Regions from separate parts of the Serratia sp. 2723 genome, predicted to be linked through region 3. Evidence: predicted binding sites of a transcription regulator. Region 3 holds the regulator's gene; each other region holds the start of a gene.
The links. Region 3 encodes PurR, which represses purine synthesis genes. Its sites were predicted from a motif close to CANGCAAACGTTTGCNTG; they were not measured.
Positions count from the first base shown of each region.

Region 1 (7,302 bases), on a different contig from region 3:
GGTCGGTAAGCCCGTTTATCTGTTACCCACGCTGCCGCCTTCCGTGCTCGGTATGCGGCTGCATCAGGCACTGCGCCAGCGCTTGCAGCAGCTGGGTGGAGTGTTTATGCCGGGGGATAGCGTATTGCGTGCCAGCTTCGACGGGCAGCGCGTCACCGGTCTGTATACCCGCAATCACACCGATATTCCGCTGCGGGCGCAGCAGGTGATACTGGCCAGCGGCAGCTTCTTCAGCAACGGCCTGGTGGCCGCTTTTGACGGCATTCGTGAGCCGGTATTTGGCCTCGACGTGTACAGCAAAGCCGAACGTGCCGACTGGAGCGATGCCGATCTGTTTGCCCCGCAGCCGTACCTGCAATTTGGGGTTCAGACCGATACCGCGCTGCGGGCGTTAAAACAGGGTGAGGCGATGACTAATCTGTATGCTATCGGAGCCGTGGCTGGCGGTTACGATCCGTTGCAGCAGGGCTGTGGCGCTGGGGTTTCGCTGCTCGGTGCGCTGCACGTGGCCCAACAGATCCTGGCAGAGGAGGTTGTAGCATGAGCCTGTTACCAGACAACAGCTTCGAGAGCTGTATCAAATGCACTGTCTGCACTACCTATTGCCCGGTTGCCAAGGCCAACCCGCTCTATCCGGGGCCAAAACAGGCCGGGCCGGACGGGGAGCGCCTGCGGCTGAAAGATCCTGCACTTTACGACGAAGCACTGAAATATTGTACTAACTGCAAACGTTGCGAAGTGGCTTGCCCTTCCGACGTTAAAATTGGCGATATTATCCAACGCGCCCGGGCCAATTTCAGCCAAAGCAAACCGACGCTGCGCGATGCCATCCTCAGCCATACCGACATCATGGGCACTCTGTCGACGCCGTTTGCGCCGATCGTTAACGCGACTACCGGCCTGAAGCCGGTACGCAAACTGTTGGATAAGGCGCTGAAGATCGACCATCGGCGTGAGCTGCCGAAATATTCGTTTGGCACCTTCCGCCGTTGGTATCGCCAGCAGGCAGAGCAGCAACAGCACTATGCCGAGCAGGTGGCGTTTTTCCACGGTTGCTTTGTCAATTACAACCATCCGCAGCTTGGCAAAGACCTGATCAAGGTGTTTAACGCCATGGATATCGGCGTGCAGCTGCTCAAACGTGAGAAATGCTGCGGCGTACCGCTGATCGCCAACGGCTTTATTGCGCAGGCGAAGAAACAGGCCAAAGTGAATGCGGAATCGCTGCATGAGGCGGTCCTGACCAAAGGCATACCGGTGGTGGCTACTTCGTCGAGCTGCACGTTCACCCTGCGTGACGAGTACCCGCATTTGCTGGAGGTGGACACCTCGGCGGTACGTGAACGGGTGGAGCTGGCCACGCGTTATCTCTATCGCCTGATCGCTGAAGGGCGCACCTTGCCGCTCAAACAGATGCCGCTGCGGGTGGCTTACCACACGCCGTGTCATATGGAGAAAATGGGTTGGACGGCCTATACGCTGGAGCTATTGCGGCAGATCCCAGGGCTGGAACTGGTGGTGCTGGATTCGCAGTGCTGTGGTATCGCCGGGACTTACGGCTTCAAGTCGGAAAACTATGAAACCTCGCAAGGCATTGGTGCCTCGCTATTTCGCCAGATTGAAGCGAGCGGGGTGGATATGGTGATCACCGACTGTGAAACCTGCAAATGGCAGATCGAGATGTCCACCAGCAAGCGCTGTGAACATCCGATCACCCTGTTGGCACAGGCATTGGCGTAACGCATTAATCGGGCCAGCATGCTGGCCCACTGCGCTTACTGCTTGATCTTCACAGTATTGAACACGCCAGCCGCTATGTCTTGAGACTGCTGCTGGTTATCTGCCGGCAGCGTGATTTGCAGGGTCAGTTGCTTACCGTTTGGCAGCATACTGAGCAGTACGCCAGAGTAGGCTTTTTGGCCAGCCACGGTGATCACGGTATCCAGTTGGCGCATTGGCGTACCGTTAATTTCAACCGCTTTATTGGTGATAACCTGCAGGTTGGTATCGCGGGAGCGTTGCTGTTCTTCCATACGCGTGGTCAGGGTTTCCAGATCGTCCGCTGCCTTGTCCGCGACGATCGCGATCACCGCACGCTGGTTGGTGCTGTCGGTATAGATGTGCACGTTAGTCGGCTGGTTGGTCAGCTTATCGCTCTGATCGGCCAAACCGTTTGGCAGCGTAAAGGTCAGCTTGCCATCCAATAAACTCACCTGTTGCCCGGTTGGGACACTGGCTGCTGCGTTACCTGCTGGTGCATTGCTGTCTTTGGTGGCGCTATCACAGGCCGCCAGGCCAAGCACTAACAGGCCGATACCCATCAATTTTGTTACTTTACGCATCTGGTGTTCCTTATTCCTTTGCAGAGAGAGTTGGTTGACCGTATGGCAAGATGTCACAGGTTTTTTAAGTAATAGACGATAGTCGTCTACTTCGCCTTTCTTTTCTAGAGTGAAAATCTGATATTTGTGGCTAATGAGCATTATTAGCATGGCGAGTGGTCAAGCACATGGGCAGCCACCATAAAGTCAGGCTGCCCAGTATAAACCAGAAGGTGGATTAACTCAGTTGCAACCGGCTGGCGGGTTGGCGCTCTGCCAGACGTTTTAGCAGCATATTGAGCAGTACCCCGTACATCGGCAGGAAGAACAACAGACAGATCAGCACCTTGAAGCTGTAATCCACCAGTGCGATCTCCACCCAGTTGGCGGCCATAAAGGGATCGCTGCTTTTGTAGAAGGCGATAAAGAAGAAGGCCAGGGTATCGCTGATATTGCCAAGGAACATGGCCGCGGCGGGAGCAACCCACCAGGCGCTGCGTTGGCGCAGGCGGTTGAACACCTGTACGTCCAGGATCTGGCCCAGCACGTACGCCATAAAGCTGGCGGCGGCGATACGCGCCACAAGCAGGTTGAAGCTGGCCAAGGCGGCAAAGCCTTGCCACTCGCCCTGGAAAGTGACGGTGGAGATCACATAGGAGATAAACAGCGCCGGGACCATCACGGCAAGGATAATCCTGCGTGCCAGCGGGGCTCCGAAGATCCGTACGGTCAGGTCAGTGGCCAGGAAGATAAACGGAAAAGTGAAGGCACCCCAGGTGGTGTGAAAGCCGAAAATGCTGATCGGTAACTGCACCAGATAGTTGCTGGAAGTAATGATGGCGATGTGGAATAGCGATAGCCAAACCAACGCGATTAAGCGTTGTCGATCGGTAAACGAATACATAATGTAGCCTTTTTGAGTGTGGGGTGAGGGAACCCATTGTTAACTGCGCGGCGACATGGTACGCGTTTGGGCATTCAATGCAATGGTTAAATTTAACGCAAACGTTAACGTATCTTGCGCAGAAAAACTACCGGCGTAAACTAGCGGGTAATCAGATCCGGCGAGGGTTCGCCGATCGTTTTAGATCGAGAGAGATGTATGACTGACATTTTTGCCCAGGCAGACCAGACGCTAGATGCGCTGGGGCTGCGCTGTCCGGAACCGGTAATGATGGTGCGTAAAACCGTGCGCCATATGGATAACGGTAAAACCTTGCTGATCATCGCCGACGATCCGGCCACCACCCGCGACATCCCGGGTTTTTGCCGTTTTATGGAACATACGCTGGTGGCTCAGGAAACCGAGCAGGCCCCGTATCGCTATCTGCTGCGCAAAGGGATCGAGAGTTAATCACTGAGCGGTTGCTTAACGTTTCTGCAGTATCTGCTGCGCGTCCAGTGCACTCGCGTGTAAGGCCAACCCACTAAAATCCTCCGGGCGATAATAATGCGCCGGGGCTGGCAAGTTGTGCATGGCATCCCCAGGCCAGAGTTGCAGTTCCGCCAGTTTCGCCAGCGTTAATCCTTCAATCTGTAGTGGCAACGTCAGACGTTGCGGAGCGGTATATTCGAAGGGCGGCTGATTGGGCAGGCGATTGCTGCTGGTGGTGTAATCCCGTTTTAAGACTAAAAATTTCTCCGGTACTCGGCGGTGGCTGTCCCACCAGTCGCCGTCAATGCCGTCAAATTGCCGCTGGGTTTCGGTGATTGAAACTGCGCCAAGCTGGTGCAATGCCTCGGGTATCAGCGTTTCCATTGCGCTATTGTAACTGGCAACGGATACCGCGCGCCCTTGCAGGATAGCGTCGATCGCCAACCTTGCCCCCAGCAGGTTGGAATACAAATCCTCTGGCGTAAATGCAGAAATCTGTTCAGGAAATCCGGGCACCGATTGGTAGCCGTACCACTGTGCCACTTCATGCCATGCCGCCATCTGGAAGGCGAGCTCTCCGGCCAGGTAAGCCGCTAACGTATAGCGTTGGGCAGCCTCTCGTGGTGGGGTAAAGGCGTTCAGTTGTATACGACGCTTTGCCAATTCCGGGCCAAGATCGAGAGTCCATTGCTGGCCCAGCTTAGGCAACAGCTGGCTGAACAGGAACAGGGTATTGTCGGCAGTATCGCGAACGTGAGCGATGTCGATAAATCCCCCACGATAGGTGTAGACCAACCCCAATTGCTCACTGCCCAATCCCAGCAAGTTGCCGATGGCATTGAAAGCGCTGTCATTATAGTGATGTGCGCCAAGCCGATCGGCGTCTACGACATTACCCAATTGATAAAACGGCACCGGGATGCCTAACGCCTGTACTTTGAGGTTATAGCCAAAGGCGCAGCAAGGGCGCAAACCATCCGGTGGCGAGAGTGGCTCAGTCACCGGCCAGGCAACAAGGCTCTCACGGGTAGGTTGCGAGGTGATCAGCGTTTCCAGGGCCTTGGCGGGCAGCATGGGGCTAAGCAGCAGCAAAAATATCAGCGCAATAAAACGCATTAAAAAGCTTCTCCTACCTGAAAATAAAACCCGCTGCTTTCACGCCCGACCCCAAAATCGAGCCGTACGTTCATCCGCGGTTTGAATTCAAAACGGTAGCCAACCCCCACCGTCGGCAACCAAGGCCCTTGGCCCAGATCACCGGTTTTGCGGCTTAGGGTTCCGGCTCCTGCCCAAAGGACATAACCGTGCCGCCAGCTCAATTTGCGGCGATATTCAACCTGGCCGCTGAGCGTATTCCTGTCGCGATAACGCCCTTGGTAATAGCCCCGCATCCGTTTGTCGTCTCCCAGTTCGGACAGCCTGTCCCAGGGGACATCGCCGGTGGTCAGACGGCTGTAGACGTCCAATGCCAGTACGCTCTTTTCACTCAGACTGTGATAGGCATTGTATTGTCCTGCAAGGGTATTGAAGCGGCTATCGCCGCCCAATTCTGGCGCGAAATAGGTGTCGCTCAGGCTGAGAAACTGGCCTCGGCTGGCATTAGAAACGAAATCGCGCGTATCGTAACTTAACGAGCCACTGATCCCTGAACTGATCGATGAGGGGCCAGCTTCTTGAGCTTTGAACAGGCTACTATCTCCCCCATCGGGATCGCTGGCGTGCGTCGAAGAAAAATCCCAGCCAACCCCTGCGTAGGTGGCATTGGCAATACGATACAGCAGCTGTGGTGCTATCTGGAACGCTTGCTGGGTATATTTTTCCTTATTACCATCGTGACGCCCGGCTTGATAACCGGTGCCCCAGAAATAGGTTGGCATATTATTCAGGGAGCCGCTGGCAAAGAAGCGCCATTGGTCGTTAGCGAAAAAGCTGTAGTTTTCAAAGCCAACGCCGAAGGCACCTGTACTGCTGAAAAAGCCCTTCAGCGCCAGCGTCGAATTTTGGCTGGCGCTGTCAAGGCTGTCTGGCCGGTACATGCCTACGACAGCGGTGCCGATGCCAAGACCGAGTTCTGGGGTATAAAACGGGCCGGGCAAGATACCCCAATCGATGGTTTTACTGTTGTCGAAATGATTGTCCGAACCCAGAGGGGCTAGCATTCCATCAACTTGCTGACGTGACAGCCAAGCGGCATGGGCACCGGGCAGCAGAGCGAGCAGGGTCAGCGCCAGGCAGCGGAGCGGTATCGCCATCAGAAGCGATATTCACCCGAGACCATAAAGCTGTTGCGTTGGCTAAAGCCAAATTCGGTCAACAGGTTGAAATGCTGCGTGATCTCATATTGTGCACCAAGCAGCATATTCCAAGGTGATTGCAGATGCTGCTTCACGTCGAAACGGCCTTCTCCTTTCTGGTTGGCGATGGCGATCAGGGGCTGCAGCGCTGCGGGCATCTGTAGATCAGACAGGCTGCCTCGGAACTCCTGCTGCACATCCTGGTACATGCTGCCGACCCACAGGTTCAGATTACTCTGGCCATGGATACCGGGCACCTGGAAGCGGTAGCCAACACGGGGTGTCACCGTCAGTGCAGAAATTTGGCCGTCAAGAATATTGAAACTGGTGCGGGTATAGTTGGTATCGAGCGTGGTGAACCAGTTCTCATAGCCCCCGGCTAGCGTGACGCCTGCGCCGTAAGTGGTGCCTTTAAAATCGAGCTTGAAGTCCAGATCGCGCAGTTGCCCGCTTCGGTTCAGGCTGTGCACGGCAGACGCGATGATACGATCCAATCCTTTGTATTTACTGGGATCGGCGTCCACGGAGACCTGAGATAACGAACTGCCTTTGGTATGGCCAACAATGCCGTAGACGTTGAGGAACGGAAACAGCCAGGTGTCCAGACGCATGGTTTCCGTTTTGCTCTGTTCGCGGGTTTTGCCAACGCCGATGCTGAACAAATCCGACGGAATTGCGAGCGGTCCCAAGCCTAGTCCGGAAAAATTGATACTGTCGACATTGATATTCTGCCGCATGTTCATGTAGTTGACGCCAACACCGAAAGGTTCCGGCAGCTCATAGCCGCGGGCTCGAGCCTCATCCCCCCAAATCGGCAACATACGATGTTCTGGCTGGAGTGCTGCCGTTGTTGGTGCGTTGTGTTGGGTGGTTGGCATCGCCGCACCTTGGGTGAATGGTGGGCGTTTTGCTTCATCAATGAGCTGTGCGGTAGCGGCGGTATCAGGCTGTTGCGCCAGAGCCAGGGAAGGAATAAAGGTAACAACGATCAGATTCAGAATTTTATAATGATGTAGTGGTTTCATTCATTCGACCATTACCCTGATAAATTCATAGAATTTATAGGTATGTAATGTAAAGGTGCTTGGAGAATATAATAAAGTCCTGTGGTTTGCAGGGGCATTAAGTGCGTCTTGTTCGCGCTATTTTTTCAGGTAAGAGCGTCAGGGCACAGTGGGTTGTACCCTGACGATAGAATGGTCTTACTGACGTTTTTTCAGCAGCCGTAAGGCGTTGGCGGTCACCAGCGCGGTCGCCCCGGAGTCTGCCAATACGGCCAGCCACAGGCCGGTCATCCCCAGCAGAGTGGTGA
Region 1 covers NZ_JBNDIN010000008.1:133,534-140,835, forward strand. The annotation lists gene glpB (glycerol-3-phosphate dehydrogenase subunit GlpB) at 1-544, shown strand, start outside; gene glpC (anaerobic glycerol-3-phosphate dehydrogenase subunit GlpC) at 541-1,740, shown strand; gene ABIE29_RS14280 (DcrB family lipoprotein) at 1,776-2,342, opposite strand; gene ABIE29_RS14285 (7-cyano-7-deazaguanine/7-aminomethyl-7-deazaguanine transporter) at 2,560-3,225, opposite strand; gene tusA (sulfurtransferase TusA) at 3,424-3,675, shown strand; gene ABIE29_RS14295 (DUF4056 domain-containing protein) at 3,691-4,812, opposite strand; gene ABIE29_RS14300 (BamA/TamA family outer membrane protein) at 4,812-5,948, opposite strand; gene ABIE29_RS14305 (hypothetical protein) at 5,948-6,811, opposite strand; gene ABIE29_RS14310 (zinc/cadmium/mercury/lead-transporting ATPase) at 7,193-7,302, opposite strand, start outside.
Region 1: the regulator PurR is predicted to act here: its motif matches at 3,320-3,337, upstream of ABIE29_RS14285 (7-cyano-7-deazaguanine/7-aminomethyl-7-deazaguanine transporter).

Region 2 (7,302 bases), on a different contig from region 3:
TGTTCTAAGATCAATCTCACAAACTCTGATGACCGAAAGGAGCTAGACCGTGAAATCGTGGAATAAAGTGCTATTGGCCTCAATGGTGGGCTTACTGCTGGTGGGCTGCGATGATGCCAAGGTTGATTCCCATCTGGATAAGGCCAAAGACAGTGCCGAACAAATGAAAGATGCGGCAGCAAAGAAAGCGGATCAACTGACCGACGATGCCAAAGCCAAAGCGGATGAGATCAAGCAGGCAGCGGCGGCCCAGACGGAACAGCTGAAGGACCAAGCCTCCGCCATTAAAGAGGACGCAGCCAAGCACGCAGATGCCCTTACTGATGATGCCAAGGCCAAGGCCGCAGCGATCAAACAGGATGTAGACAAGCAAAGCCAGCAGCTGATCGACCAAGCCAAAAACATCAAGACCGATGCGATTAACGGAGCTAACGATCTGGCGCAGCAGGCCAAAGCAAAAACCGAACAGCTCAAAAACAGTATGGACAATAAAGCTCAACAGGCCGACGGTAAAACCGAACAACCGGCCCAGCCCGCCAATCAATAAAAAGATTTGCTCTATATGGGCGCGGCACACATGCTGCGCCCTGTTTAGCTACCCGACCGTCATTTCTTTCCGGCCTTCCCACCAGCTTGATTTACCAAAACCGGTGATAAAGTGTCTGATATGCCCACCATCAATTAAGAAAAAATCTCGGAGCTTTAGGCAATAGATAGAAAGATTATTAAAACCACGCCACGACTCGGATTTTATATCCACAAACGTTGAACAGATGGCGGATGAATTTCAATGCACAGAAAATCGAGCATCACTTAATAAACAAGTGAACAATAACCTGCTGAAATCATCAAGAAATGCGAACATCCCCACTCAGTTTGAGAGCTCATCCGGGTAGCATAAGCTACGTTATCTCATGCCGTTTATTATTAGCCTGATCTTCTTATTGGTTTATAGCTAACCGTTAAATAATGACTCTCTCTCACATCAAGATGGAAACTGTATTACTCTCTATAGCTATCCTGATCATTTATCCCCAACTTATGTCAATTCAAGAGAACACGGCAGTAAAGTCGTGTGCCAACGCCCCAAAAAACATAGCGAAAATGGTATGTCGAGTGACACGAAATGCCAAGTTGGCAACAAAAATCTCTGGTAGACCAGAGCGATGCCACACTATTGTACTGTTCCCGCATCTGATACGCAGGCAATATGGAAAACTGGAGTAAGGGTAAACCTCCTCCGCTCCTTTCTACTGCAGCAAAGCTCTGCACCTGAGCGCCTCACGTTACCCGCTTACTCTTAGGCACTATATGGATGTCAAATTAAAGTGGGATAAGACTTTACTTATAATGGGAATAATCCTATCCTTATAAGTGGAATTCATTACTCAGAGGATTGAGATGGTTGGTTACTACTTGATAGATAAAAAGATAATTTTCAATATTGTTGACGGGGAAATTTTCAACCTTAATGAGCCAGAAGTAAAAGTAAAGCTTTCCAACCCGGCGGCTAAATGCTTACAGAAAATCATTGATGCAGATCATGAAATTGTCTCTCCAGATGAATTTATCGATGACATTTGGGGACAAAAAGGCGTCATTGTAGGCACTAATACCCTATATCAGCATATCTATATTCTGAGAAAACACCTTTGCTCACTGGGGTTAGATAAAAACATTATTAAAACAACTCCGCGTTCCGGGTTTAATATCCCGCAAGAATTTATTACTGAGCCATTTCAGTATGAAGTTGAATGCGTAAAGCAAGAAAATCCTCAAGAACAACCCCAAGAGGTGGAAGAAAAACCAGCATTAGTAATCAATGAGTTACCTAAGAAAAATCACAGTTTTCCAAGAAAACGCAGCCTCTATTATTTAGTGATGATTTTCACCCTTATCACTGCCTTATCAATTTATATTTACAACACCAAAAAATCTTTAGAAGTCAATTACACATTAATAGGAAAGTATCAATATTGTAATATCTATAGAGAAGATGGGCAATTCACCCTCTCAGATATCAAATCAAGAATTGATATTCACAACATACAGTGCAATAAAGAAGGGAACCAGTCTTTGTATTACTTTGGAAATCCTACAATTAAAAGAGAATCAATTTTCTTATGTGATAATCGCATTGATAGTGATGCTAGAAGCAATTGTAAATCATATCATTGGACTGGCTATGAAAACTAAAGTCATCATTCCATTAGTAATGTTAATATGTGCTATTCTAGCCGTAGCGTATTACTTTTTTTACGCAGAAAATAAAACGAAAACTATCTCTTGCGAATCTAAGCTTTACTTTAAATTTTTCGTACCAAAACCTGAGGTGGTTGCCAATTACAATATAATAGTAAACTTAAAAGGCGACAGCGAAAAAAATGATGGAAGAGGTAAATTCTCAATAACTGCAAACTTCTATGATGGGAAGAACACGTACTATATCAGGCGTGATATCATTGTAAGCTACGAAGTTGATGATAATGGGTTATATTTCTTTAAAACCCTCTATATCAATAAATATGCCAGAGATACCATCCCTGAAATTATTGAAAAACGCCTTGTGCCAGATGTTTTTTCCAAAATAAACAGCTTGTCAGGCTACACCATACGCCCAGCAGGTAAGCAAGGGTACTTTATCTATGAAACCGATATTCCGGTCTTTTACTGTAATCGGTTATAATCAGGCAACCTTTGGCAGATGCACTACCCTGTTGCCCAATTATCCGTGCCAACAACCCGCTATCAAGGCGCAGAAAGCAGGCGATAGCGGGCCAAGAGACATCACCTGGCCATAAAGCCAATATTCCCATCGTTAAGGTGGACAATATTGGCACAATAATGACCAGCAGGCTAACGGGCCTTTGCCGGCTATTTATGGTCCAGTCGCTCTTCTGGCACATCGATCACTTCTTCTTCCTTGCGGTACAGGCTGATCAGTTTGAACAGCAGGCTCAGGCCGATACCGACGATGGTCGCCAATGCCATACCTTTCAGCTCCGCCGCACCGATATGCACTTTCGCGCCGCTAACGCCGATAATCAGGATCACCGAAGTCAGGATCAGGTTCTGCGCCTTGTTGTAATCCACCTTGGATTCGATCAATACGCGGATCCCCGAAGCGCCAATGACACCATACAGCAACAGGGAAACGCCGCCCATCACCGGCACCGGCACCACCTGGATCGCCGCCGCCAGCTTGCCTACGCAGGAAAGCAGAATGGCCAGAATAGCCGCTCCACCGATCACCCAGGTGCTGTAAACCTTGGTGATGGCCATGACACCGATGTTCTCACCATAGGTGGTGTTAGGTGTAGAGCCAAAGAAGCCGGAGATCACGGTAGAAATCCCGTTGGCAAACATTGAGCGGTGCAGACCGGGGTCGCGCAACAGGTCTTTCTTAACGATGTTCGCCGTGACGACCAAATGGCCAACGTGTTCGGCAATCACCACCAATGCCGCCGGCAGAATAGTGAAAATGGCAAACCACTCAAAGCGTGGCGTGTAGAAGGTCGGCAAGGCAAACCAGTGTGCTTCACGGATAGGCGTCAGATCCACCACGCCCATAAAGAACGACAGCGCATAACCTACCAACACCCCGATCAGGATCGGGATAATCGCCAGGAAACCACGGAACAGCACCGAACCCAATACGGTAACGCCCAACGTCACCAGTGAAATAGTGATGGTTGTGCTGTCTGCGGAGGAGCCTTCCGCCGGTAACAGCCCGGCCATGTTGGCCGCCACGCCCGCCAGTTCCAAACCGATGACGGCAACGATTGCGCCCATCGCCGCAGGCGGAAACATCACGTCCAGCCAGCCGGTTCCAGCCTTCTTGACGATCAGCGCTACCAGGCAGAACAGCACGCCACACATGATAAAGCCACCCAGTGCGACCTCATACCCCAGCGGCAACAACAGCAACACCGGTGAAATAAACGCAAAGCTGGAACCCAGATAGGCGGGTATCTTGCCCTTACAGATAAAGAGATACAGCAATGTCCCCACGCCGTTGAACAGCAGCACCGTCGCCGGGTTTATCTTGAACAGGATCGGCACCAGCACGGTGGCCCCGAACATGGCAAACAGATGCTGGAAGCTGAGTGGGATGGTCTGGAACAGCGGTGGGCGTTCACTAACGCCGATGGCGCGACGGGTCATGGGGTGTTTTTCCTCTGAGTTAGTATCAGTTGTGTTGGCTTGGTGATAAATGCTCAATGGATTGCCAGGCTTGGCAGTACAAAGGGCATTAAAAAGCCGACTCTCAGGTCGGCTTATTTATTATTTGGTACCAAATATCTTATCGCCTGCATCACCCAGGCCAGGCACGATGTACCCTTTGTCATTCAGACATTGATCGATCGAAGCGGTATACAGCTCAACATCCGGATGCGCTTTCTCCAGCGCGGCGATCCCTTCAGGCGCAGCGACCAGCACCAGCACCTTGATGCTGCTGCAACCGGCCTTCTTCAGCAGGTCGATAGTGGCGATCATCGAACCACCGGTAGCCAGCATTGGGTCAACCACCAGCGCCATGCGCTCGTCAATGTTGGAAACCAGTTTCTGGAAATAAGGCACCGGCTCCAGGGTTTCTTCATCACGATAAACACCAACCACGCTGATACGAGCGCTCGGCACGTGCTCCAGCACTCCTTCCATCATGCCCAGACCGGCACGCAGGATTGGCACTACGGTAATTTTTTTCCCTTTAATCTGCTCAACTTCAACCGGCCCACACCAGCCTTCGATGGTGACTTTCTCTGTCACCAGATCGGCGGTCGCTTCATAGGTCAGCAAACTACCCACTTCAGAAGCCAGCTCACGAAAGCGTTTGGTGCTGATATCGTGTTCGCGCATCAGACCAAGCTTGTGCTTAACCAGCGGGTGCTTCACCTCAACGATCTTCATCATTTTTCTCCTATTAAGGTGGTTGACGGCCAAAAAAATCGCCGGATTATACCGCCTTTTTCTCCCGACGCCACTACCAATAGCCGGATCGAGATCAACAAAAGAGTGATCAACAGTATAGAAGACGAAAAGTTCGAGTGGGTTCACATGGTTCTCGCAAACGTTTGCTTGCGCTGTTAGAATTGCCGCGCCTGGTTCCGGCATCACCGCCGGAAGCACCGTTCTCAAACCGCAAACCGTCGTGGGGATCGCGCAGTGACCGACAAAACCTCTCTCAGCTATAAAGACGCAGGTGTCGATATCGATGCTGGCAACGCATTGGTAGACCGCATCAAAGGTGTAGTGAAACAGACCCGCCGCCCGGAAGTCATGGGTGGGCTGGGCGGTTTTGGCGCCCTGTGCGCGTTGCCGCAGAAATACCGCGAGCCGATACTGGTTTCCGGCACCGACGGCGTAGGCACCAAGCTGCGTCTGGCGATGGATTTAAAACGCCACGACACCATCGGTATCGATCTGGTGGCGATGTGTGTTAACGATCTGGTGGTTCAGGGCGCTGAGCCGCTGTTCTTCCTCGATTACTTCGCCACCGGCAAGCTGGATGTGGATACCGCTGCCAGCGTGATCACCGGGATTGCCGAAGGGTGTAAACAGTCCGGCTGTGCGTTAGTGGGTGGTGAGACCGCCGAAATGCCCGGCATGTACCATGGTGAAGACTATGACGTCGCCGGTTTCTGCGTGGGCGTGGTTGAGAAATCAGAAATCATCGACGGCAGCAAAGTACAGTCTGGCGATGCGCTGATCGCACTGGGCGCTTCAGGCCCACACTCCAATGGTTATTCGCTGGTGCGCAAGATCCTGGAAGTGAGCAAGACCGATCCCACAACCACCGACCTGGCAGGCAAACCGCTGGCAGATCACCTGCTCGAGCCGACCAGAATTTATGTCAAATCGGTACTGGAATTGATCGAGAAAGTGGAGGTGCACGCGATTGCTCACCTGACCGGCGGCGGTTTCTGGGAAAATATCCCACGCGTGTTACCAGAAGGGATGCAGGCGGTGATCGACGAGTCGAGCTGGCAGTGGCCTGCCGTGTTTAGTTGGTTGCAGCAGGCAGGCAACGTGAGCCGTCATGAAATGTACCGTACCTTTAACTGCGGTGTCGGTATGGTGATCGCGCTGCCACAGGAGTCGGTAGAAAAAGCCATCGCAATATTGACCGCCGCAGGTGAAAAAGCCTGGCAGATTGGTAAACTGACCGCTTCTTCTGACGAACAACAAGTGGTCATCCAGTGATGAAAAAGATTGTGGTGTTGGTCTCCGGCCAGGGGAGTAATCTCCAGGCGCTGATCGACGCCTGCCAACAGGGCCGGATCGCCGCCACTATCGTGGCGGTATTCAGCAATAACGCGCAGGCTTATGGCCTGCAGCGTGCCGAAGAGGCTGGCATTGCCGCTCAAGCGCTGGATGCCAAAGCCTTTGCCGATCGCGAAGCCTTTGACGCCGCGCTGGCGCAAGCTATCGACCAATACCAACCCGATTTGGTGGTGCTGGCCGGTTATATGCGCATTCTCAGCAACGCCTTTGTGCAGCACTATGCCGGGCGCATGCTGAATATCCACCCTTCCCTGCTGCCGAAATACCCCGGATTGCATACCCATCGTCAGGCTATCGACAACGGCGACGCCGAGCATGGCACTTCGGTGCATTTCGTCACGGAGCAGCTCGACGGTGGCCCGGTGATCCTGCAAGCCAAGGTACCGATCTTCCCCGGTGACGAGGAAGATGAGGTCATTGAGCGGGTGCAAACCCAGGAACACACCATATACCCTCTGGTGGTGAGCTGGTTTATCGAAGGGCGGCTGGCAATGCGCGATAACGCAGCCTGGCTGGATGGTGAACGCCTGCCAGCACAAGGTTATGCCGCCGACTGACCCGCAATTTAACCGCAATCTAAACGGTGCCTTTCACGGTACCGTTTTTTTTCGCCTTCAATCCGCTCCTGAGGTTATACTTTTGCCAGATTAATGATCTCGAGGAGAATGTATGTCGAGCACCACCAACGTCAGACTACGCCCGCTGGAACGGGAAGATCTGGCGTTTGTTCACCAGATGGATAACAACGCCAGCGTCATGCGCTACTGGTTCGAAGAACCATATGAAGCCTTTGTCGAGCTTTCCGATCTGTACGATAAACACATTCACGACCAGAGCGAACGGCGTTTTATCATCGAGCATGAAGGGGCCAAGGTCGGGCTGGTTGAACTGGTAGAGATCGACCATATTCACCGCCGCGCCGAATTCCAGATCATCATCGATCCGGCGCATCAGGGCAAAGGCTATGCCAGCACCGCCGCCAAGCTGGCGATGGACTACGGCTTCTCGGTACTTAAC
Region 2 covers NZ_JBNDIN010000009.1:163,920-171,221, reverse strand. The annotation lists gene ABIE29_RS15345 (E3 ubiquitin--protein ligase) at 50-547, shown strand; gene ABIE29_RS15340 (winged helix-turn-helix domain-containing protein) at 1,402-2,196, shown strand; gene ABIE29_RS15335 (hypothetical protein) at 2,186-2,686, shown strand; gene uraA (uracil permease) at 2,875-4,164, opposite strand; gene upp (uracil phosphoribosyltransferase) at 4,285-4,911, opposite strand; gene purM (phosphoribosylformylglycinamidine cyclo-ligase) at 5,167-6,204, shown strand; gene purN (phosphoribosylglycinamide formyltransferase) at 6,204-6,842, shown strand; gene speG (spermidine N1-acetyltransferase) at 6,955-7,302, shown strand, end outside.
Region 2: the regulator PurR is predicted to act here: its motif matches at 5,065-5,082, upstream of purM (phosphoribosylformylglycinamidine cyclo-ligase).

Region 3 (7,302 bases):
AACGTTCATACCAGGCCATCAGGGTGCGGTCATAGTCTGCGCCGATATTATGCCAATCTTCCATGACGAAATGGCCTTCGCTGGCCTGGGCAATATGTTTCACCGACGGCAGGCAACCGTTGGGGAAGATATATTTGTTGATCCACGGATCAACGTTCATATCGGTCTGGTTGGAGCCAATGGTATGCAACAGGAAAATGCCATCGGGTTTTAAATTACGTTCCACTACCTTGAAATAGGTGCGGTAGTTCTTCGGCCCAACGTGTTCGAACATGCCAACCGAGACGATGCGGTCAAACTGCTGGTGGAGATCGCGGTAATCCTGCAGCAGAATTTCCACGTCCAGCCCGGCACAGCGTTCTTGCGCCATTTTTTGCTGTTCGGCAGAGATGGTGACCCCCACCATGGAAACGCCATAGTGCCTGGCCGCATAAGCAGACAGGCCGCCCCAGCCACAGCCGATATCCAATACCCGCATGCCGGGCTGCAGGTGCAGTTTTTCACAAATCAACCGTAGCTTGGCTTCCTGTGCTTCTTCCAAGGTAGTGGCCTGTTGCCAGTAGCCACAGGAATATTGCATATAGGGATCCAGCATCTGGGTAAACAAATCGTTACCCAGATCGTAATGCTCTTTGCCAACGATCCAGGCACGCTTTTGGGATTGCAGATTGGTCAGGCGGGCGGCGGCAATACGCAAGATATCTTTCAGGTGGTGGGGCAGTTTCTTTTCCAGACCGGCTGCGACAACCCGCTGAAAAAACATGTCCAGCCGTTCACATTCCCACCAACCGTCCATGTAGCTTTCGCCCAGCCCCAGGGAGCCGTTTTGCAGTACGCGTTTAAAGAAATTGGGATTGTTGATCTGAATATCGAAAGGGCGTGAGCCATTGATTTCAATACCGGCCATGCTAAGCATTTCATGTGCGATACGATACCAATGGTTATCCTGGATGCTCAGATCTTCTATACACGATGAACTCATAGCTTCTCCATCACCTTCTTCTGACTTATGATCCTGCAGAATTTAGCGTAGACAATTTCTACAGGGACATACGTATACCTACGGTAAAAACTCACCGTGGCGTCTGAAAACCGACTGGAACAGAGGAAATTTAAGAGGCTCTTTGCGCCAAAGGACGCGGGTAAATGCAACCTTAAAAAAAGTGTGATGCCATCCACGTACGCAGCAGTTGCTGCAATAAGAGCTTAGTATAACTGTTATTCTAAAAGGTTGCTTTTGAGTATAGGCTTGCCGAGGTGCAGACTCAACTGCAAATCGCGCTCGGCAAGAATTTTCATTAAGTGACTATTTTAAAAGGTAATTATTGCGCTGACTCAACACGTTCCTGCCGCGTTACCTGCGTTTCATCTGTTCCTTTGCCACGTTGGATCAGGTAGCCCAAGGCCGCCAAGAATACGGTGGCAACCATTACGGTGGCAGTGGCTAGCAGCGGCCGGGCGATAAATGCCGAAACCAACAGGCTGGCTATAAAGCATAATCCCAACTGTAGCGTGTTTTGCAGCGCTGCGGCTTTGCCACTGTTGTTGGGGAAGGGCATCAACGCATTGGCCACCAGGATCGGATAGCTGGCACCGTTTACTAACGCCATGAAGCAGAACGGGATCAACAGCGTGGTCAACGTTGGTTCACTCAGCGTGGCGATCAGATACAACGCCGCCATGCTGATACCGTAAGCTAACAGCAACCACGGCAGCAAGGTTTTGCCAGAAATGCGATTTAAAGCGCTACGGCAGCTGTAACCCCCTAATAAGAAAGCCAGCGTTTGTGGCACATAGCTCAGGCCAATATCGTTGGGGCTATATCCCATATCGCCGAGGATAAAGGGTGAACCTGTCAGCCAAGCGAAGAAGCCGGCTGAGCAGGCGGCAAAAACCATCACGTTGCCGCTGAACACCGGTGATTTCAAGATCTGCATAAAGCCAAGGCTGGGCTTCTTATCGGCGGAAGGCACTCGTTTACTACGATCTTTCAGCAATAAGGTGGGGATCAGCAGCAGGGCGGTAATCCCCAGCAGCACGGCGAAGATGGCCCGCCATCCCATATGGTTGAGCAACCAGGCACCCAGCAGCGGGGCCAGCGCCGGAGAGAGGGCGACCAGCGGCATAATAGAGGCGAAAACGCGGTTGGCTTTGCCATCGCGGTAGCGATCGACCACGATCGCCTGCCAGGTGACGGCGGCGGAACACACGCCAATGGCTTGAATAAAGCGCAGTGACCACAGTTGTGTCACGTTCTCGACCCACAGCATACCGAGACACCCGACGGCGAACAGCGCCAGGCCAATCAATAACACGGGCTTACGGCCAATACGGTCGGACAGTGGTCCCCACAGCAATTGGGCGAAGGCAAAGCCCGCCAGGAAGATACTCAGACTGGCGCTGATCGCCCCAGCGGAGATTTGCAGATCCTGCTGCATTGCTCCAAAAGCGGGCAGGTACATATCGGTAGCCAGATAGCCCAACATACTCAGGCCGGCCAGATAGAACATAAATCCAAAATTTCGCATTGCTATTTCTCGTTAAAATTATGTTGTCGCAGGTTTTGAAGCGCCGGCAAGTGTATACGGCTGGATCTCTGCTTGTGAAACGGTAATATTTGCAAGATGCTGTTAAAAAATTTGAAGGCAAGATTATGTGGTCTGAATATTCACTCGATGTGGTAGATGCGGTAGCGCGGACCGGTAGTTTCAGCGCGGCGGCACAGGAGTTGCACCGAGTTCCTTCTGCGGTGAGTTATACGGTACGCCAACTGGAGCAATGGCTGGCTGTGCCGCTGTTTGAGCGCCGTCACCGCGATGTGGAGCTGACGCCGGCGGGGGCGCTGTTTATTAAAGAAGCGCGGGTTGTTATCAAAAAAATGCTCGATACTCGACGACAGTGCCAGCAGGTGGCCAACGGTTGGCGTGGGCAACTGAGGATTGCGGTCGATCTGATCGTCAAACCCCAGCGTAGTCGCCAATTGGTGCTGGATTTTTATCGCCATTTCCCCGATGTGGAGCTGATGGTGCAACCGGAAGTTTTCAACGGCGTATGGGATGCGCTGGTGGATGACCGAGCTGAGATGGCCATTGGTGCAACGCGGGCGGTGCCGGTAGGCAGCGGTTTTGCCTTTCGCGATATGGGTTTTATGAATTGGCTCTGTGTAGTGCATGCCAAACATCCGCTGGCCGCCTTGCAAGGAAAGCTGCGCGACGATCAGCTTCGCCCTTATCCCTCGTTGCTGTTGGAAGATACTTCGCGCAATTTACCCAAGCGGGTGACCTGGTCGCTGGACAACCAGCGGCGGCTGACCGTGCCGGACTGGGTTTCGGCGGTAGATTGTTTGCGTGCCGGGCTGTGTGTGGGTATGGTGCCCGCGCATCGGGTATTGCCGTTGGTACAAAGTGGCGAACTGGTGGTGTTACCACTGGATGAACCTTTCCCGCCCAGTGCCTGCTGCCTGACCTGGCAGCAAAATGCCCAGTCTCCGGCTATGGCCTGGCTGTTGGACTATCTGGGCGATAGCGAAACGCTCAATCAGGAATGGCTCAGTGAAGAGGAACCGGGGGCAGTGCGTCGCTAATCGGGCGCAGCACAATTTGCAGCGCCCCTACGGAGGGTTAACGGCGGTAATCGACAAAAGGACCATCTGCCACGGAGCGGCGCTCAATGAGTTTTGGATGCACTTCAATCACCTGCGACTCTTCACGCTTGCTGATTATGCGATCCAACAGCATGGTGAAGGCCATCTCGCCCAGGCGTTCTTTCGGCTGGTGAATGGTGGTCAGCGCCGGGGTGAAGTAGCGGGCATTACGCACGTTGTCGTAACCAATAACCGAGATATCCTGCGGTACACGCAACCCCAGCTCATCGGCGGCGCAGATTGCCCCCATAGCCATAATATCACCGCCACAGAAAACGGCGGTTGGGCGATGCTTTTGTGACAAGATTTGATGCATGGCTTTATAGCCGGATTCGGGCTCGAAATCCCCTTGCACGATCCATTCTTCACGCACTTCGATGTTGGCTTCCTTCATGGCTTTCAGAAAGCCCTGATGGCGACCTCCGCCGGTATTACGCGCCAGTTGACCCGGAATGGCACCGATGTCCCGGTGTCCCCGTTCGATCAGGTAGCGACCTGCCAGGTAGCCGCCCTTGAAGGCATTGTCGATAATGGTATCGGTGAAGTCTCCGCGCGCGGTACCCCAATCCATCACCACCATAGGAATATTACGGTAATCTTCCAGCATGCCCAGCAGCTGATCGGGATATTCTGAGCACATGACCAGCAGGCCATCGACGCGTTTTTGCGCCAGCATTGCCAGATAGGCTTGCTGTTTATCCAGGTTATTGTGCGAGTTACACAAGATCAGGGTATAGCCTTTGCTGTAGCAGCTGTTTTCTACCGCTTCGATCACTTCGGCAAAATAGGGGGCCTCACTCGAGGTGGCGAGCAAGCCGATCGATTTGGTGTGGTTGACCTTGAGGCTGCGGGCCACGGCGCTGGGTGAATAGTGCAGCTCTTTGATGGCGGCCCAAACGGCCGTTTTGGTATCTTCGGCGACGAAACGCGTTTTATTGATAACGTGCGATACGGTAGTGGTAGAAACGCCAGCGCGTTTGGCCACATCTTTAATCGTTGCCATGTAAAGAATGACTCCTAAACCTACATGTTACAGCATGTAAGTATGATGTTAATCGTTTGCCTGCGTAGATCCTTTCCCAGATAAGCGAAAACTGAGTTTTTAGTGCTGAAGTCGTAAATCGCTTGAACAGGGAGGGGCAGTTTATCGGTACGCAGTTGTGAACTGCGGATTTTGTCGCATATTGAAGAAAAGTGGAAGAGCTAATCGGTATTTATCCGTGGGGAAATCATAACAAGATTTTCATCACGAACTATGGGAAAATGATTTGACGTATTAACTGTGTGGCTTATGCTCTGGAAAAGCCAATCTGAGAGGGAGTTGTATATGGATACCAATTTGAAGATGTCATTACTCACTACCGTGGGTGCTTTGGCAATGATTATTGCTTTCAGTTTTGTTGCCGCATTGAACTGATCCTCAGCAAAAAACAAAGGCGCAGCTTGTGCCGCGCCTTATTAGCTAGTCACCCGTCGTTAAGCCAGGTTTTTTGCCACGAACGCCCAGTTCACCAACGCCCAGAAGTTTTCCAGGTACTTTGGCCGCGCATTGCGGTAGTCGATATAGTAAGCATGTTCCCACACGTCAACGGTCAATAACGGAACGTCTGCGCCCGTCAGTGGGGTTGCCGCATTCGAGGTGCTGACGATCGCCAGACTGCCGTCCGCCTTTTTCACCAGCCAGGTCCAGCCAGCGCCGAAGTTTTTCACGGCGGCATCGGTGAACTGCTCTTTAAAGGCGGCGAAGGAGCCGAATGACTTGTTGATGGCCTCTGCCACTGCGCCCGTTGGCTCGCCACCACCTTGCGGTGATAAACAGTGCCAATAGAAGGTGTGGTTCCAGACCTGGGCGGCGTTGTTGAACACTCCACCGGTGGAGGTCTTGACGATCTCGATCAGGGATTTACCTTCGAACTCGCTGCCTTTCACCAGATTGTTCAGGTTAACCACGTAGGTGTTATGGTGCTTGCCATAGTGGTATTCCAGCGTTTCCGCGGAAATGTGCGGTTCGAGAGCGTTTTTCTCATACGGTAATGCAGGTAATTCAAACGACATTGCTTTCTCCTTTTATAGACAATACGTCTCTCCGACGCTGTGGGCCTGGGTGGCCGAGGGCGAAAAAACGCAATTGCACCACTTTTGTTATGGTCATTAATCTTAACAACTTTCCGAGCGAAAAGAACATCCAAAGTGTGCCAAGTGGCTGATTGATTAAAGTCGCAGCGGTTTTTGATTTTCTGGGGAGTAAGGCACGGCTGAGCAGTTGGCTCAGCCGTGCTAGGTCAACGAATGGTGGTCGGGGTCACTACGCGGCGGGCGCCAATGTAATGGTTCTGCCAATAGTCGTTATCCAACTGACTGATGCGAATCTCTTCACCGGTGCGCGGTGACTGGATGAACTTACCGTTACCAAGATAGACGCCAACGTGATCGGCGGTGCCACGGTTGTTGATGCGGAAGAACACCAGATCGCCTTTCTCCAGCTCATTACGTTTGATCGGCGCTGCATCACGCAGGTGGTACATTTCGTTGGCGGTACGCGGCATTTTGATTTTCACCACGTCTTTGTACGCGTAATAAATCAGCCCGCTGCAGTCGAAGCCTGTACCAGGTGAAGATCCACCCCAGCGGTAGGGTTTACCCATTTGCCCCATCAGCTTGGCCATGGCGGTTTGCTTGGCGTGCTGATAACGTTTTTTATGGGCGGCGGAAAGTTTCAACGGCTTGTCGCGGCCAGCCAATTTTGCCGTAGCTTTGCCTTCTTCACGATGGCGACCATAGCCTTTTTTATAGCCTTTTTTAGGCGGAGTCACTTTGAGCTTGGCCGTTTTGGTTGCCTGGCTTTTGGTTTTAACTCTGGTGGTTTTTTTGGCCGTCTTTAAGGTTGCCGGTTTGGTTTTTAGCGTTTTCGGAGGGGTGGCTGCCTTCACTTTTTTATTGGCTTTCTCCGCTTTCTTTTTCTTGCGGTCGTCTGGCCGTGCTTCATTAACGTGACTCTTGCGCTGCTCGGCAGAAACACGTGCCTGTGGCGCAGCGTGCGCCAAATTGAAGAAGAGCTGCGTAAATAGCAGCACAAAAAGTGTAATAATTAACCGCATATCGACGTTACCAACCTTGGCTCCGAAACAGAAATCGAATGAGTCACAGTATTCCCGAAATTCACCCTATAAAACAGCGTGGATCTCATAAATACTAATCCATATTGTGAGAAAACGTTAATGGCATTTTTATTGTCGCAAAATCAAACACCTGTCGCCTAAAAAAGCGACAGAGATCATGTGGTTGGCTTATTGCTCGCCGGCATTGGGCTGCGCAAATATAATAGTGAAACGTCCCGATTAAAAATGTTATTCTGGGGCCATGTTTTAACCGGTTCGGTGTGACCGCCGTTTTTGCTGAGGCAATCAGAGAATGTCCCTGCAAAAGATGGCGTTTTCTTGGCACCGGTCCTGCCGCTACAATAGCCAGTGTGATGCATGTTGTAGCCATGATGTGGCTTGAGGAAGCAATAATGACGACGATTGAAAAAATTCAGCAGCAAATTTCTGCCAACCCGATCCTGCTGTATATGAAAGGCTCACCGAAATTGCCAAGCTGCGGTTTCTCTGCTCAGGCCGTGCAGGCACTTTCAGCCTGTGGCGAACGTTTTGCCTACGTTG
Region 3 covers NZ_JBNDIN010000005.1:223,691-230,992, reverse strand. The annotation lists gene cfa (cyclopropane fatty acyl phospholipid synthase) at 1-982, opposite strand, end outside; gene punC (purine nucleoside transporter PunC) at 1,323-2,528, opposite strand; gene punR (DNA-binding transcriptional activator PunR) at 2,654-3,583, shown strand; gene purR (HTH-type transcriptional repressor PurR) at 3,621-4,646, opposite strand; gene ABIE29_RS09940 (YnhF family membrane protein) at 4,971-5,060, shown strand; gene sodB (superoxide dismutase [Fe]) at 5,120-5,698, opposite strand; gene ABIE29_RS09930 (C40 family peptidase) at 5,926-6,741, opposite strand; gene ABIE29_RS09925 (Grx4 family monothiol glutaredoxin) at 7,152-7,302, shown strand, end outside.

Region 4 (7,302 bases), on a different contig from region 3:
ATGGTCGCCGGTGGCTTGCCGCTAATATCATAAACCACGCGGGAAATACCGTTGACTTCGTTGATGATACGGTTGGATACGCGCCCCAGGAAATCGTACGGCAGGTGTGCCCAATGCGCGGTCATAAAGTCGATGGTTTCTACTGCACGCAGTGAGACAACCCAATCGTATTTACGGCCATCGCCCATCACACCAACGGAACGCACCGGCAGGAACACGGTGAACGCCTGGCTGACCTTGTTGTACAGATCGGCTTTGTGCAGCTCTTCGATGAAGATCGCATCGGCACGGCGCAGCAGATCGCAATACTCTTTCTTCACTTCGCCCAATACGCGCACGCCCAGACCTGGCCCTGGGAACGGGTGACGGTACAGCATGTCGTACGGCAGGCCCAGCTCCAGACCAATCTTGCGCACTTCGTCTTTGAACAGCTCTTTCAGCGGTTCCACCAGCCCCAGCTTCATCTCTTTCGGCAGGCCACCGACGTTGTGGTGCGATTTGATCACGTGCGCTTTGCCGGTAGCGGAAGCGGCAGATTCAATCACATCCGGGTAGATGGTGCCCTGAGCCAACCATTTCACAGCGCTCTGCTTGCAGGCTTCTTCGTCGAACACTTCGACAAACACGCGGCCAATGATTTTACGTTTGGCTTCTGGCTCATCAACACCCGCCAGCGCGCTCAGGAAACGATTCTCCGCTGCTACGTGCACGATGTTCAGACCGAAGTGGTCACCGAACATTTCCAACACTTGGTCGGCTTCGTTGAGGCGCAGCAGGCCGTTATCTACGAATACGCAGGTAAGACGCTTGCCAATGGCACGGTGCAGCAGCATGGCGGTAACGGATGAGTCCACGCCGCCAGACAGGCCGAGGATCACGTGATCTTCACCGACCTGCTCACGAATACGCGCAACGGCATCTTCGATGATGGTGGCAGGCGTCCACAGCGCTTCACAACCACAGATATCCAGCACGAAACGCTCCAGGATACGCTGGCCCTGGCGGGTATGGGTGACTTCCGGGTGGAACTGTACGCCGTAGAAGCGTTTTTCCTCGTTGGCCATAATGGCAAACGGGCAGGTATCGGTGCTGGCAACGGTGACGAAATCTGACGGGATAGCGGTAACTTTATCGCCGTGGCTCATCCATACGTCTAATACCGGTTTGCCTGCCGGGCTGATCGCATCTTCGATATCGCGGATCAGGGCGCTTGATTGTGTGATTTCCACCTGCGCGTAACCAAACTCACGCTCGGTTGAACCCTGTACATGGCCGCCCAGTTGCATCGCCATGGTCTGCATGCCGTAGCACACACCCAATACCGGTACGCCGGCGGTGAAGACATATTCTGGCGCACGCGGGCTGCTCAGTTCGGTGGTACTTTCCGGGCCACCGGAGAGAATGATGCCGCTTGGATTGAATTCGCGGATCTGCTCTTCGCTGACGTCCCAGGCCCACAGCTCACAGTAAACACCAATCTCACGCACGCGGCGGGCAATCAGTTGGGTGTATTGTGAACCGAAATCCAGGATCAGGATGCGATGCTTATGAATATTTTTTGTCATGTGAGGCAAATTCCAGCAACAGAGAAAAAGAGCAAAAAGGGTATTTGGGATGAGAGGTTGTCCCCTCATCCCTGCCCCTCTCCCGCAGGAGAGAGGTTAAAGCGTTAGCCCATGCGGTAGTTTGGTGATTCTTTGGTGATGGTCACGTCATGCACATGGCTTTCTTGAATACCGGCACCGCTGATGCGCACAAACTCGGCTTTGGTACGCAGTTCGTCGATGGTCGCACAGCCGGTCAGGCCCATGCAGGAACGCAGGCCGCCCATCTGCTGATGTACAATCGCCTTCAGCATGCCTTTGTAGGCCACACGGCCTTCGATACCTTCCGGCACCAGTTTATCAGCGGCGTTATCGGTCTGGAAGTAACGGTCCGAGGAACCTTTGGACATCGCGCCCAGAGAACCCATCCCACGGTAAGATTTGAACGAACGGCCCTGATACAGCTCGATTTCGCCCGGAGATTCTTCCGTCCCCGCCAGCATTGAACCAACCATCACGCAAGACGCACCGGCAGCAATCGCTTTGGCGATATCGCCAGAGAAACGGATACCACCGTCAGCGATAACTGGGATACCTGTTCCTTCCAGCGCTTCGACCGCATCGGCGATAGCGGTGATCTGCGGAACACCCACGCCGGTTACGATACGAGTCGTACAGATAGAGCCAGGACCGATACCGACTTTCACCGCGCTTACGCCGGCTTCCATCAGGGCTTTGGCACCCGCCCCGGTCGCGACGTTGCCGCCAAGGATTTGCAGGTCTGGGTATTTGGCACGGGTTTCACGGATGCGCTGTAACACGCCTTCGGAATGGCCGTGTGAAGAGTCGATGAGCAGTACGTCAACACCAGCAGCGACCAGCGCATCAACACGCTCTTCGTTACCGGCACCAGCACCCACCGCAGCGCCTACGCGCAGACGGCCATGCTCATCTTTACAGGCGTTAGGTTTACGCTCTGCTTTCTGGAAGTCTTTGACGGTGATCATGCCCAGCAGGTGGAAGCTGTCGTCCACCACCAGCGCTTTTTCAACGCGTTTTTCGTGCATTTTTTGCAGCACAACTTCACGCGCTTCGCCTTCCTTGACGGTGACCAGGCGCTCTTTTGGCGTCATCACTGCGGTGACAGGCTGAGTCAGATCGGTGACGAAGCGCACGTCACGGCCGGTAATGATCCCCACCAGTTCGTTTTCTTCGGTCACCACCGGGTAACCGGCAAAGCCGTTACGCGCGGTTAACTCTTTCACTTCTGCCAGCGTGGTGGAAGGTGTAACGGCCTGTGGGTCCGTGACCACGCCGCTTTCATGTTTTTTCACCCGGCGAACTTCTTCCGCCTGGCGCTCAATGGACATGTTTTTGTGAATGAAGCCCAGACCGCCTTCCTGCGCCAGCGCAATGGCCAGGTTGGATTCGGTTACGGTATCCATGGCTGCGGACAGCATAGGGATATTCAGGCGGATGGATTTGGTCAGTTGGGTGCCAAGATCTGCGGTATTAGGCAGAACTGTGGAGTGGGCTGGAACCAGGAGAACGTCATCAAACGTTAGAGCTTCTTTTACAATACGTAGCATGGGCAATATCTCACCAAGGTGGATGCGGAAAAGATAAAATATTGCCGTGGCATTATACAGAGCGTAATCGGTTGCCTCCAGCACTTTCTTACAAAAACTCTTGATTACCTTTCGCCGAGCTGTAATATCGACCAATTAAGTGCTTGTTTTGAAATTTGATCTGGGTCACATGTCACTACCTACTTCACCGTCCATTTTTACCGTAAGCCGCCTCAATCAGACGGTTCGACAGCTGCTGGAAATGGAAATGGGGCAGATTTGGCTCTCCGCCGAGATCTCCAACTTCTCCCAGCCCTCCTCCGGCCACTGGTATTTCACGCTGAAAGATGACCGTGCCCAGGTGCGTTGTGCGATGTTCCGCAACAGCAACCGTCGCACCACCTTTCGTCCGCAAAATGGCCAGCAGGTTCTGGTGCGGGCCAGCATCACCCTGTATGAACCACGTGGTGATTACCAACTGATCGCCGAAAGCATGCAGCCTGCCGGTGACGGCCTGCTGCAACAACAATTCGAACAGTTAAAACAGCGTCTGGCGGCCGAAGGTTTGTTTGATCAGCAGTTCAAACAACCATTGCCAAGCCCGGCCAAATGCGTTGGGGTGATCACCTCCGCCAGCGGCGCGGCTCTGCACGATATTTTGCAGGTGCTACAGCGGCGGGATCCTTCACTGCCGATCGTGATTTATCCCACGTCCGTGCAAGGTGCAGAAGCTCCGTTGCAGATCGTTCGCGCGATCGAAACCGCCAACCGCCGTGATGAGTGTGATGTGCTGATTGTCGGGCGCGGCGGTGGCTCGTTAGAGGATTTGTGGAGCTTTAACGACGAACGCGTCGCGAAGGCAATTTTTGCCAGCCGTATCCCGATCGTCAGCGCCGTTGGTCATGAAACCGACGTCACCATTGCCGACTTTGTTGCCGACCTGCGGGCACCTACCCCTTCCGCAGCGGCGGAGTTGGTCAGCCGTAATCAGCTAGAGTTATTGCGCCAATTACAGTCACAGCAACAACGCCTGGAAATGGCGATGGATTATTATCTGGCGCAGCGCCAGCAGCAGTTCACCCGCATCAACCACCGTCTGCAACAGCAGCATCCACACCTGCGGCTAGCTCGGCAGCAAACGCTGTTATTGAAGCTACAGCGCCGTTTGGAAGATGGGATGCAGCAGCAATTACGGCTATCTTCTCGCCGCAGTGAACGCGTGCAGCAGCGCCTGGCGCAGGTCCAGCCGATGGGCCGCATCCACCGTTTGCAGCAGCGTGTTCAGCAGCAGGAATACCGTTTGCAGCAGGGGATGGAGCGGCAGCTCAATGGCTATCGCCAACGCTTTGGCGTCGCCTGTAGTCAGTTGGAAGCGGTTAGTCCGCTGGCAACCCTGGCTCGAGGCTATAGCGTAACTCAGACACCACAAGGTGAATTACTGAAAACCACCAAGCAGGCACAGGTTGGGGAAATGCTGAAAACCCGCCTGCAGGATGGCTGGGTGGAGAGCGAAGTCAAAACCGTCACCGTGGCGAAAAAGCCACGTAAGAAACGCGTGGTGGAGTAGCGGTTAGTGGCAGAGCTGATCGACTTCTTCTGCGGAAAGGCCGGTCAGTTTCATTACCATGGTACGTTCGAAACCGTTCGCCAGCATGGAACGAGCTATTTTCAGGGCCTCCTTGAGTTTTCCTTCTTCTAGTCCTTCCAGTCGCCCTTCTTTTCGTCCTTTTTGCTCGAGATATTCTGCAATAGTCATCAATTCCTCCTCATGCGATGGCGCACGACTGGCCACCAGCTAATTGCAAAACCTGCATTGACGATGAGATGTTCGAACAAAAGACGCTGAGCACGGCCGTTCCCTTCCCGAAAAGGATGAACCATATTCAACTCACCAAAATACTCAGCTACGGCACAAATCAGTTCTGGACGATCATAGTCTTCAAACCAGCCACTTTGAGCCATGCCGCTAAAGATCTTTTCAGCCTCTGGTTCAATTCGAGTCGCGTTACAAAAACGCGTGTGACCTTTCGAAATGTCAATGGCGCGAAACTCACCTGCCCAATCGTAAAGATCGAGAAATAATGTGCGATGAAGCTTTTTAAAATAGGCCAAGTCGTAGGGTGGAAGAGAAAAATCGATCTGGCTAGCGGCTATTTCTGAAAGATCTCGTTCAGCTTGTGCGAGCAAAGCCTCATCCAAGATACCCAATTCATTACGTAGCGTACGGCTACCTGGGTAACAGTATGGATCCTGCCCAGTGCCGTACTTATCCAAAATCAGGCAGACTTCCGATATACGCGAAGTACTGCTTCACGCGAAGGTAATTCCCGCTTCGACTCTTCTTGAGTAACGTCATAACCTTCCAGACGCAAACTGGCAGCATAGTTTGAACGGCGCGTCTGAGCACAATAGGCTAATTTGGCTTGTAGGCTGATCTTTTTCACAGAGAACACCTTATTTAGGTACCTAGGTAGCTGTGTATCAATGATAGCCAATCTCACGCCAAACTTCATCCAGTTTGATACTTCCCCAACCCTCTGCAGAGGGTTGGGATATGACATTAATTACAGCACATAAGTAGCCCGGCAAACCCCGTTCACCCACAGTTCGCGAGTCTCACCTGCTGGCATTACAATGTTCAGCACCTGCCACGTCGGTTTGAAATGCCCCTCGTGGGTTAAGGTCAGTTCGATGCGCTGATTGTCACTCACCGCCTCCCAGCGGAGCCACAGCGCATTATTCTGCTGCCAGCCATGGCTTTCCCCGTCATCTTCAAACAGCAGGCCAGAGGACCATCCGCAGCCCTTGGTAGGGAACAGCCGCAGCTCCCGGCGATCGTCTGCTGCATTATCCACATGCCCCAACCGCTGTGACATCGGGATCCCTGCCCCAGCACGTACCAGCAATGGCAAACGTTCCAGCGGTGCCTCCAATACAATGCGTTGGCCACCGCTGTACCATTGGCCGCTGTAGAAGCAGTACCAGCCATCAACGTTATCCGGCAGGTAGACTTCGCGCTGACGCTGCCCCTGATCTACCACGCTGGCCACCAGCAGATCGCGGCCAATCAGGAAATCATCGGTTTCACCGAAGGTGCGTTCATCATGTTCATGATCGAGGAAGGTTGGCCGCAGCATCGGCTCATCATCATGGCTGGCCTGCCACAGCAGCGTGTAGAAGTACGGCATCAGCCGATAACGCAGGTTGATGGCATCACGGATCATCGGCGTGGCCGCCGGGTACATCCAAGGCTCGTTGACGGTCGCGTCATCATTCCACGAATGGATGGTAAAGCGCGGATGCATGACCCCATTTTGTACCCAACGCACTAACAGTTCCGCGTCCGGTTTATCGCCGGAGAAACCGCCCACGTCGTGCCCGACGTTAAACAGCCCGGACAGGCTCATCCCCACCCCCATACGGGTGTTGTAGCGCAGGGTTTGCCAACTGGTACGGTTGTCCCCGCTCCAGGTTTGTACGTAACGCTGCATACCGGCGCAGCCGGAGCGTGAAATCAAATAAGGCCGCAGGTTCGGTGCAAAGCGCTGCTGTGCTTCAAGTGAGGCTCGCATCATCAGCAGCGGCATCACCGGGCGAATATGCTTGATGGCAATCGGCTTGCCAAAACCGTGGCAGCGCGCTTCTCCATCCCACACTTCATACTCGTTATTGTCATTCCAGGTGGAATCAATCCCCATTTCCAGCAGTTGCTCTGTCACCCCCTGCTGCCACCAGCGCACCGCCGCCGGGTTGGTGAAGTCGAGGTGTGAACCTTCATCATCCCAGAAGCTCGAACGTTCTGGGCTATCGCTTTGCGAGTCGCGGATAAACAGGCCAAGTTCTGCCACCTGCTGGTACTTGGGATGATCCTGCAACAGGCAGGGTTTGATATTCGCCGCCAGCTTTAGCCCAGCATCGTGGAAGGCCTGGCTAAGCTGTTTAGGTTGCGGCACCTTGTCGTAGTTCCAGTTGAAGACGTAGCGTTTGTTATTGATCGAGGTATAGCCGGAAGAGAGCTGGAACGAATCGCACGGAATAGCATGCTGGCGGCACAGCTGGATAAACTGCTGCAACTGGTGCTGAGCATCCGGCGCATCGGTGTAATGCATCGTCGAGCCGCTGTAACCCAGGCTCCACTTCGGCCCAAAATGGGTTTTACCGGTCAGGCGCACGAAGGCTTTGGTCACGTC
Region 4 covers NZ_JBNDIN010000009.1:95,285-102,586, reverse strand. The annotation lists gene guaA (glutamine-hydrolyzing GMP synthase) at 1-1,565, opposite strand, end outside; gene guaB (IMP dehydrogenase) at 1,670-3,133, opposite strand; gene xseA (exodeoxyribonuclease VII large subunit) at 3,303-4,679, shown strand; gene ABIE29_RS15045 (hypothetical protein) at 4,683-4,868, opposite strand; gene ABIE29_RS15040 (Fic/DOC family protein) at 4,868-5,311, opposite strand; gene ABIE29_RS15035 (YhfG family protein) at 5,389-5,556, opposite strand; gene ABIE29_RS15030 (TIM-barrel domain-containing protein) at 5,677-7,302, opposite strand, start outside.
Region 4: the regulator PurR is predicted to act here: its motif matches at 3,194-3,211, upstream of guaB (IMP dehydrogenase).